DNA from 2 places in the Fructilactobacillus sanfranciscensis genome. Region 2 is predicted to be linked to the other one. Evidence: a T-box and tRNA genes for the amino acid it is inferred to sense, from the RefSeq annotation. Region 2 holds a T-box; the other holds one or more tRNA genes.
What was found. The T-box of region 2 lies ahead of asnS (asparagine--tRNA ligase). A T-box ahead of a tRNA ligase gene usually reads a tRNA of that ligase, here a tRNA-Asn.
Positions count from the first base shown of each region.

Region 1: it has a tRNA-Asn gene. The T-box ahead of asnS (asparagine--tRNA ligase) is inferred to sense a tRNA for this amino acid. The anticodon was not compared.

Region 1 is NZ_CP118925.1:891,494-895,905, forward strand. It holds gene PY770_RS04465 (serine hydrolase domain-containing protein) at 1-178, opposite strand, end outside; tRNA gene PY770_RS04470 (tRNA-Gln) at 278-350, opposite strand; tRNA gene PY770_RS04475 (tRNA-Glu) at 457-530, shown strand; gene PY770_RS04480 (metal-dependent hydrolase) at 676-1,215, shown strand; tRNA gene PY770_RS04485 (tRNA-Leu) at 1,364-1,448, opposite strand; tRNA gene PY770_RS04490 (tRNA-Cys) at 1,477-1,547, opposite strand; tRNA gene PY770_RS04495 (tRNA-His) at 1,603-1,675, opposite strand; tRNA gene PY770_RS04500 (tRNA-Trp) at 1,690-1,760, opposite strand; tRNA gene PY770_RS04505 (tRNA-Tyr) at 1,767-1,849, opposite strand; tRNA gene PY770_RS04510 (tRNA-Phe) at 1,855-1,927, opposite strand; tRNA gene PY770_RS04515 (tRNA-Asp) at 1,988-2,062, opposite strand; tRNA gene PY770_RS04520 (tRNA-Val) at 2,072-2,144, opposite strand; tRNA gene PY770_RS04525 (tRNA-Glu) at 2,149-2,220, opposite strand; tRNA gene PY770_RS04530 (tRNA-Ser) at 2,239-2,330, opposite strand; tRNA gene PY770_RS04535 (tRNA-Asn) at 2,340-2,412, opposite strand; gene PY770_RS04540 (VTT domain-containing protein) at 2,680-3,333, shown strand; gene PY770_RS04545 (TIGR01906 family membrane protein) at 3,330-3,974, opposite strand; gene PY770_RS04550 (TIGR01457 family HAD-type hydrolase) at 3,958-4,412, opposite strand, start outside.
Region 2 is NZ_CP118925.1:555,803-560,214, forward strand. It holds gene glmS (glutamine--fructose-6-phosphate transaminase (isomerizing)) at 1-266, shown strand, start outside; gene PY770_RS02820 (hypothetical protein) at 333-467, shown strand; gene PY770_RS02825 (hypothetical protein) at 484-798, shown strand; gene PY770_RS02830 (lactonase family protein) at 874-1,917, shown strand; gene PY770_RS02835 (hypothetical protein) at 1,938-2,177, shown strand; T-box leader at 2,218-2,422, shown strand; gene asnS (asparagine--tRNA ligase) at 2,468-3,862, shown strand; gene PY770_RS02845 (MFS transporter) at 3,969-4,412, shown strand, end outside.

The DNA of each region.
Region 1 (4,412 bases), 340 kb from region 2:
TTGAAGCAACATCGTATAATTGATTTTGTGGCAAAATTTCTTTCGTTGGTTTCAATTGCTTGTATCCTGCAACGTGATCTTCAACATTCAAACCAGTAATAAATGAATAAGAAGCACCAGGTACAATCTCATCATTTATCATTTGATTAATTAATCCTTTAACCTTTTCAAAACTCATATTTATCACCCCTATTAAACTCATTATAATGGTTTAAAATTAATTATCATAATAAAAAAAGCCGCTAAATAGCGACTTTTCTAACATACTAATATAGTATTGGGCATACGGGATTCGAACCTGTACATTATGGATTCAGAGTCCACTGCCTTACCAGTTTGGCTAATGCCCAATAAATTACATTAATAATCTTACAATGATTAAATAGCCATGTCAATTTGAAATTAACATTGACATAAAACCATTATATTAGTAAAATTAAAACGTTATATCTTTATTGCCCGTTGGTCAAACTGGTTTAAGACGTCGCCCTCTCAAGGCGGAGCTACGAGTTCGAGTCTCGTACGGGTAATTTAATTATCAAATCCTTAACAAAGCCTTAAATTTAGCTTTGTTAGGGATTTTTATTTTGGAAAATCTACACAAACGTTGATATACCGCCTATAATAAGAGTTAATGATAGCTATAAAGGTTTAAAATTAATATAGGAAGAGAACATGTTAGGAAAAACTCATTTGGTATCATCTGAAGCGATATCTTTAACCGCTGTAAATTATTACTCACAAACTAATCATGTAACTGTACCATTAGTGATTACTACCATCATCTTCGCCTCAGTTGGTTTTGGAAGTTTACTTCCCGATGTTGATTCTCGTAATAGTGAATTAAATAAAACTACAATCTTTGGTTTATTTTATAAGCATTTTTTTATTAACGTTAAACATCGTGGATTCACGCACACATTATGGAATGTCTTTCTATTTATGTATATTAGTCTTTTATTGGAATCTAATCATTTTTACATTGCGGTATGTATGTTTGGTATTTCAATTGGAATCCTAATTCACATCATTGAAGATGGATTTTCAGCAAACAAAGTTGATATTTGGTACCCCTTCGTTTTAAAAAATACCAACAAACATAGGCACTTTTTCCATTATAAAGTTGGTGGTTTTATGGAAAAATCGATGTATGTTTTATTTTGGGTATTACTGGTAACATCTTTAAAAAATGCGTACTTAATTTATTTAAATTAATTTAATACAAAATAAAAGCGTGTGGACTAATAGTTCAGGCGCTTTTATTTTGTATTATAAGTTGCACTTAATCTTAAAAAATTTAAATTAAAAAAAGACTTAGTACTAACGTTTTACCGTTATACAAAGTCTTTTAATTATTTAGTTATGCCGAGAGCGGGGGTCGAACCCGCACGATCGCAATGATCACTGGATTTTGAGTCCAGCGCGTCTGCCAATTCCGCCATCTCGGCAAGAGCTTGCTTGATTGTGACAATACTAAGGCGGTAGTCGGATTTGAACCGACGATGAAGGTTTTGCAGACCTCTGCCTTACCACTTGGCTATACCGCCATAAATCATTTGAATCAATTGCCCTCTTCTTGCTTTAAAGCAAGACAATCAAAAGGGCGGTAGATGGGAATCGAACCCACGCGTGTCGGTACCACAAACCGATGTGTTAACCACTTCACCACTACCGCCATAACATCATAAACAGGGATGACAGGAATCGAACCCGCACTAGCGGTTTTGGAGACCGAGGTACTACCGTTATACTACATCCCTATTAAATGGAGGGGAGTGGATTCGAACCACCGAACCCGAAGGAGCGGATTTACAGTCCGCCGCGTTTAGCCAGACTTCGCTACCCCTCCATAAATGGCGCTGGACAGAATCGAACTGCCGACACACGGAGCTTCAATCCGTTGCTCTACCAACTGAGCTACAGAGCCATACCATTTATGTTTATGCTGTTTATTTAATTTTATAGTTGCATGTATAACCTGCAACAACGGTCCGTACGAGACTCGAACTCGTGATCTCCTGCGTGACAGGCAGGCGTCTTAAACCGACTGGACCAACGGACCATATTATAATGGAAGATACAGGGATCGAACCTGTGACCTCCTGCTTGTAAGGCAGATGCTCTCCCAGCTGAGCTAATCTTCCAAAATGACCCGCACGGGATTTGAACCCATGTTACTGCCGTGAAAGGGCAGTGTCTTAACCACTTGACCAGCGGGTCATATTAATAAATTTCTTACGGAGAGTGAGGGATTCGAACCCTCGAAACAGACGTTCATCCGTTTACATCATTTCCAATGATGCTCCTTCGGCCAGCTCGGACAACTCTCCATAATACTACTCCGACAGGCGGGCTCGAACCGTCGACAACCTGATTAACAGTCAGGTGCTCTACCAACTGAGCTATGTCGGAATGAAAACTAAAAATTAATTGCCCTATCAGACAACTACATAATAATAACACGATAAGCGATATAACGTCAAGAAATAATTTAAAATTAATCATCAAAATCATTTCTCAATCTCCCTTACCGGCATTAATAATATTACCAGTAAAGATTAAAAGCGTCAATATCTTTTTCAATTAAATTTAATCAATTTTAAAGTTTTATCGTTTCAATTGTTTGATAGAATATAAGTATTGCATAAAACACATTATGAACGGAGATTTATAACTAATATGAGTACATTGATTGATTTTGTTTTACACATCGATAAGCATCTAATTACCATTGTTAATAATTTTGGTGATTGGACCTATCTAATTTTATTTCTAATAATATTGGTAGAAACCGGTGCCGTGATTCTTCCGTTTCTTCCGGGAGACTCACTTCTCTTTGCTGCAGCTGCTTTAGCAGCTAATCCTAAATACGGACTAAACATTTGGATTTTTATAATTTTATTTCTAATTGCTTCGGTAAGTGGTGATTCATTAAACTTCTTTATCGGTAAGAAAATAGGAATGGCAATTACCGAAAACCGCTTTCTTAGTAAATTTATTAAGAAAAAGGATTTCGATCATGCTAGAACTTTCTTTGATAAATATGGAGCGGTTGCAATTTTTATCGCGCGTTTTATGCCAATTGTAAGAACTTTCGCCCCATTCGTTGCCGCAAGTAGCGATTACAAATATAGTAAGTTTATCAAATACAACTTAACTGCTTGTATTGCATGGGTTACCCTTTGCTGTGGTGGTGGTTATTTCTTTGGAAATATTCCCTTTGTACAAAAGCATTTCTCAATTGTAGTAATTTCAATCATCTTCATTTCACTTATTCCAGTCATCATTGGAATAATCAAAAGTCACCTAAATAGTAAAAACGAACAAGCCTAATGCTTGTTCGTTTTTATTTGTAATTTGCCATAACCATAAAAACCAATTAATAATAAAAACACTAAACCAAACCACACTGCAAAACAACATAAAAAATATTGATCCGGTAATACATTAATTATCGGATCTTTTTTTGGACTAAAGACCCAGTTATGATTAGGAAAAATCATTTCGTGTAAATAGATAAAAATATCATTAAAATCGATTAAACAAATTAACATTAATAACCATAAAATAATCATGGTACGTTTTAAATAATCAGTTAATTTCCAAAGTTCTCGTTGAATAATTTTTTTATACCAAGTAATTATCAAATAAAGAGTGCTTAACGCTAAAATTAGATAATCAAGCATAACTAACTTACGTACATCCGTAAAATGCTCATACGCACCTTTAGATAAGTGATAAGGGGTTAAATTCATGCCATTAATAAATGGATCCTGAATAAAATCCGTCATCACTTTCAAATTATGTAGCAAAACATTTAGTGAAACATGATATTTATCATTCAAATCTAAATATTTAATCACAATCCCATAAATGAAATTTGCATTGATAACCAAAAAAGTACTCATAGTGATTGAAAATAAAATAATCATCATTAAAAGCACGTAATCACGTTTATTATAAAATCCATTCATCAAAATTATCAATCTCATTCGTTGGTTTATTTGGTAATTTAGCAACTTCATCCCGTTTAGAAACACCAGAATAAACTAATAGAGTGTCGACACCCGCTTTAATTCCTGCAGCAATATCAGTATCATAATTATCCCCTACCATCACAACTTCATCTTTTTGTAATCCCATCCGTTTTACCGCATTATTCACGATTAAATCATTGGGCTTTCCAATAATAAAGGGATTAGTATGAGTGGCGTAACGGACAGAATCAATAATTGCTCCAGCACTGGGAATCATACCTTGTTCACTGGGGATTAAAGTATCGGCATTTGTTCCAATGAATTTAATCCCCGCATTTACGTAAAGTACAGCTTGCGCTAGTTTTTGATAGGTTAAATCTCGATCTAGGGCAACTACTACATAACTAGGATTGGATGAGTACAAATCAAATCCAT
Region 2 (4,412 bases):
TAGGAATTATTACTCAAGGATTCACTGCGGGATTAACTCGGAGTAACTTGATGGAAACCGCAGCTCGTGGTGCTAAGACGTTAACCATTGTGAGAAAGAGTCTTGCACAAGATGATGATACTTTTGTAATTCCCGATGTTGATGAACTATTAACACCACTTCTTAGTGTAATTCCAGCCCAATTATTGGCTTATTATACTAGTTTAAACAAAGGATTGAACGTTGATTTACCGCGAAACCTTGCCAAGAGTGTTACTGTAGAATAGAATTAAGTTTTAAAAAGAGAATTGTGAAAACAATTCTTTTTTTGTAGCAAAATTGAGGTGAATAAAATGAAATTTACAAAACGCAACAAACAAAAAAAGCACGATCGAAAAGAAGAAACTTGGAATAAATTTAAAGACCAACAAAATAAATTAAACGCCAATCGAAAAGGCGTTAAGTCAGTCACTAAACAACATTGGTAAAATAGTGGAGAATTAAATGACAAAAAAGAGTAATGAAACATTAACTTTAATTGAAGAAATTACTAGACTTGATGATAGTAAATACTTAGAAATTAGTAACATGGTGCAAAATGGTCGGGCTGAATTAGCGGCAGAACGAGGTTATATCAAGCAAGTTCGCATTTTACAAATTAATATTCCTCATTCAATTCATGTGATTAATTACGAAAATTATATTAACGAAAATTATGAAATGCCTACGGAAGCTATGACCAAATTCACGGAATGGAAAAAGACTCCTGAAATGGATAAAGAGTTTTCTGCTATTTTACACGAAAACCATATTGGGTAATTTGTGAAACCGTTTTCTTTACCGTACTCGTTGAATATGGGATAATATAAAAAAAGAGTTGGAGGAGTAGCAATGATGATTGAAAAGTTTTTAGTTGGTACATATACTAAACATCAAAGTCAAGGTATCTATCAAATTGAATTAGATACTGACAAAAAAGAATTACAAAATGCTGAATTGGTCGCCAAGGCAGGTTCACCAACTTATGTGGCTGAATCAAAGGCTCATAAAGTTTATGCGATTGATAAAGAACTTAAAAATGATAAAACAGTGGGTGGTTTGTTAGCTTTTGACAGTGCTAACATTCCCTTTAAAGAAATTCAGGATGTAACTGAAGAAGGTAGCAGTCCTGCCTATGTAACTGTCGATGAACTTCATCAGAATGTTTATACGGCTAATTACCATACTGGAAATGTCCACGTTTTTAAAATTAACGATGATGGAACCTTAACTGAAACTGACCGAATTCATGATATTGGGGAAGTTGGTCCCCGTCCTGAACAAGCTAGCGGTCCACATCCTCACTATATTGATTTAACTTATGATAATCGGATTGCGGTTTGTGATCTTGGATTGGATAAGGTTTATCTCTATGATTTATCAGATCAAGGCAAACTTCATTTAGTTAGTGAAACTACAATGGAACCTGGTTTTGGTCCTCGTCACATTCAATTTGTCGAAAAAACTGGTAAAGCATATCTAGTTGGTGAACTTTCAAGTAAGCTAGCTGTCCTTGACTATAATGAAGAAACTGGTGAATTAGCGGTTCAACAAATCGTCTCAACAATTCCGGCAGAATGGACCTCTCATAATGGAGCTGCTGCAATTCGCATTTCTAATGATAATCGCTTTGTCTATGTTTCAAATCGAGGCAATGACAGTTTAGCAGTCTTTGAAATTCAAGAAGATGGAAATGTAAAATTAATTCAATTAATTTCCATTGAAGGTGAATTTCCGCGTGATTTTACTTTCAATAGTGATCAAAAATTTGTGGTAGCAGTTAACCAAAATACTAATAATGCAACCTTGTACCAACGAAATGTTGATACAGGTAAATTAGCGATGATTCAAAAAGGTTTTTCAGTTCCAGAGGGAACTTGTGTAATGCTTAGAAAATAAATTTAAAAGAAGTTATTATCATGGCTGAAAGTGATGTAGAAATTGCAATTCAAGGAAAATTAGACAAAATTTTTGCTGATTATCCCTTAACTCCTCGTTTGGAAATGCTAAAAATTGAAATCAAACGGACATTGATGCAAGATGCTGCTGTAAAGGTTACCGATGGGGCAGAACCCGTCGATGCAGTTCGTGAAGCTTTTCAAGATTTTGGTGATTTACGTCATCAAATTAACGAAGTGCTTTTTACTTCAAATAAATAATTGCAAAATTAAGTTTGGTATTGTATATTTTAAATAAGATAAATATGACAAACAGTGGAATAGTAGCTTAGTTGATTTCTATGTAGCGAGTTAAGGATAGTGAAAGCTTAACTAGATTTCTAAGTGAACAACATCCCAGGTTATTTTGGTTGAAAGGCCAACGGTTGCAGCTCGTTAACGTTGTAAATAAGTTGGTTTATTAATTTAAACAATTTGGGTGGTACCGCGAAGATTTCGTCCCTTGTAGACGGAGTCTTTTTGTTTTGTCAAAAATTAAAGGAGAGATTATCATGAAGGACGTTTTAGTAAAAGATTTATATACTAAGCCACGTGATTTTGGCGATGAATCAATTACCGTTTCTGGTTGGATTCGGACCACAAGATCATCAAAGAAAATTGCGTTTATCGAATTAAACGATGGGACATACATCAAGAATATTCAGGTAATTGCTAAACGAGATGGTTTAGATAATTATGAAGATGTAACTAAATTACCAATTAGTTCAACCTTAAAAGTTACTGGTAAATTAGTTGAAACACCTGATGCTCAACAACCATTTGAATTACATGCAGAAGCAATTGACATTGAAGGGGTGTCAGATCCAGACTTTCCGCTTCAAAAGAAAGCTCATTCACTTGAATATTTAAGAACAATTGCACATTTACGTCCTCGGACAAATACTTTTTATGCGGTCTTTAAGATTCGTTCTTTAGCAGCATTTGCGATTCATGAATACTTACAAAAAAATGGTTTCGTGTACGTTAATACTCCTATCATCACAAGTAGTGATACTGAAGGAGCCGGAGAAATGTTCCGTGTAACGACTTTAGATGATCAAGACACACCTAAAACGGATGATGGTAAAAATGATTACAGTAAAGACTTCTTTGGTGAAGAAACTAATTTAACCGTTAGTGGACAACTTCAAGTTGAACCATTTGCCTTAGCATTTAGAGATGTTTATACTTTTGGGCCAACTTTTAGAGCCGAAGATTCACATACTAAACGTCATGCTGCTGAATTCTGGATGATTGAACCAGAAATGGCTTTTGCTGAACTTCCAGCTGTTTTAGATCGTTCTGAAGGACTTTTGAAGTATGTTGTTCAATACTTATTGGAGAATGCTTCAGAAGACTTACAATTCTTAAATGATAATGTTGACCACGATTTGTTAGATTTACTACACAAAACAGTTGATGAAGATTTTGCGAGAATTACTTATACAAAAGCAATTGAATTATTAGAAAAAGCGGATGTTGACTTTAAATTCCCAGTTAAATGGGGAATTGATTTTAACTCTGAACATGAACAATACTTAGCTGAAAAAGTATTTGGTAAACCAGTTTTCGTTACTGATTACCCACGTGATTTCAAAGCCTTTTACATGCGTGATAATGAAGATGGTAAGACTGTTGCTGCTGTTGATTTACTAGTTCCTCGAATTGGTGAATTAATTGGTGGAAGCCAACGTGAAGAACGTGAAGATGTCTTAGAAGCTAAAATGAAAGAATTTGGGTTACCACGTGAAGAATACGAATGGTACTTAGACCTTCGTAAATATGGTGGAACAAAACACTCTGGTTTTGGAATTGGTTTTGAACGTCTTTTAATGTATGTTACTGGAATGGATAACATTCGTGACGTGATTCCTTATCCTCGAGTTCAAGGTAGTATTAATTTCTAAAAACATTAAAGAACGCAATTTGCGTTCTTTTTTTATGGCTAAAATTATAGTATAATGTAATTTGTAATAATTATAATATAGACTGATTTTGAAAGGGATGTAATTTATGGAAACAAAACACGCGATGAGTCCCTTAACTCGTTTCTTGTTTATTGCAACGATGTTAATTGGAACTTTTACGATGTCCATTAGTCAATCATCGTTATCAACTGCTTATCCAACTTTAATGACTTACTTTGGAGTTTCAGCAGACACGATTCAATGGTTAACGACTGGCTTTATGATTGTCATGTGTATTACGATGCCAATCAGTCCATGGCTATTAAATAATATGAGTTTTAAACGCTTATTTGCCTTAGTATTGATATTATTTGATTTTGGGACTTTAATTATTTATCTGGGAAATAATTTTCCGATTGTAATGCTTGGACGTGTGATGGAAGCTGCTGCCGTTGGGGTACTTTTCCCTTCATATCAAACAGTATTACTAGAAATTACCCCCGAGAAAAAACGGGGAACCATCATGGGAGTAGCTGGATTAGTCATGGGT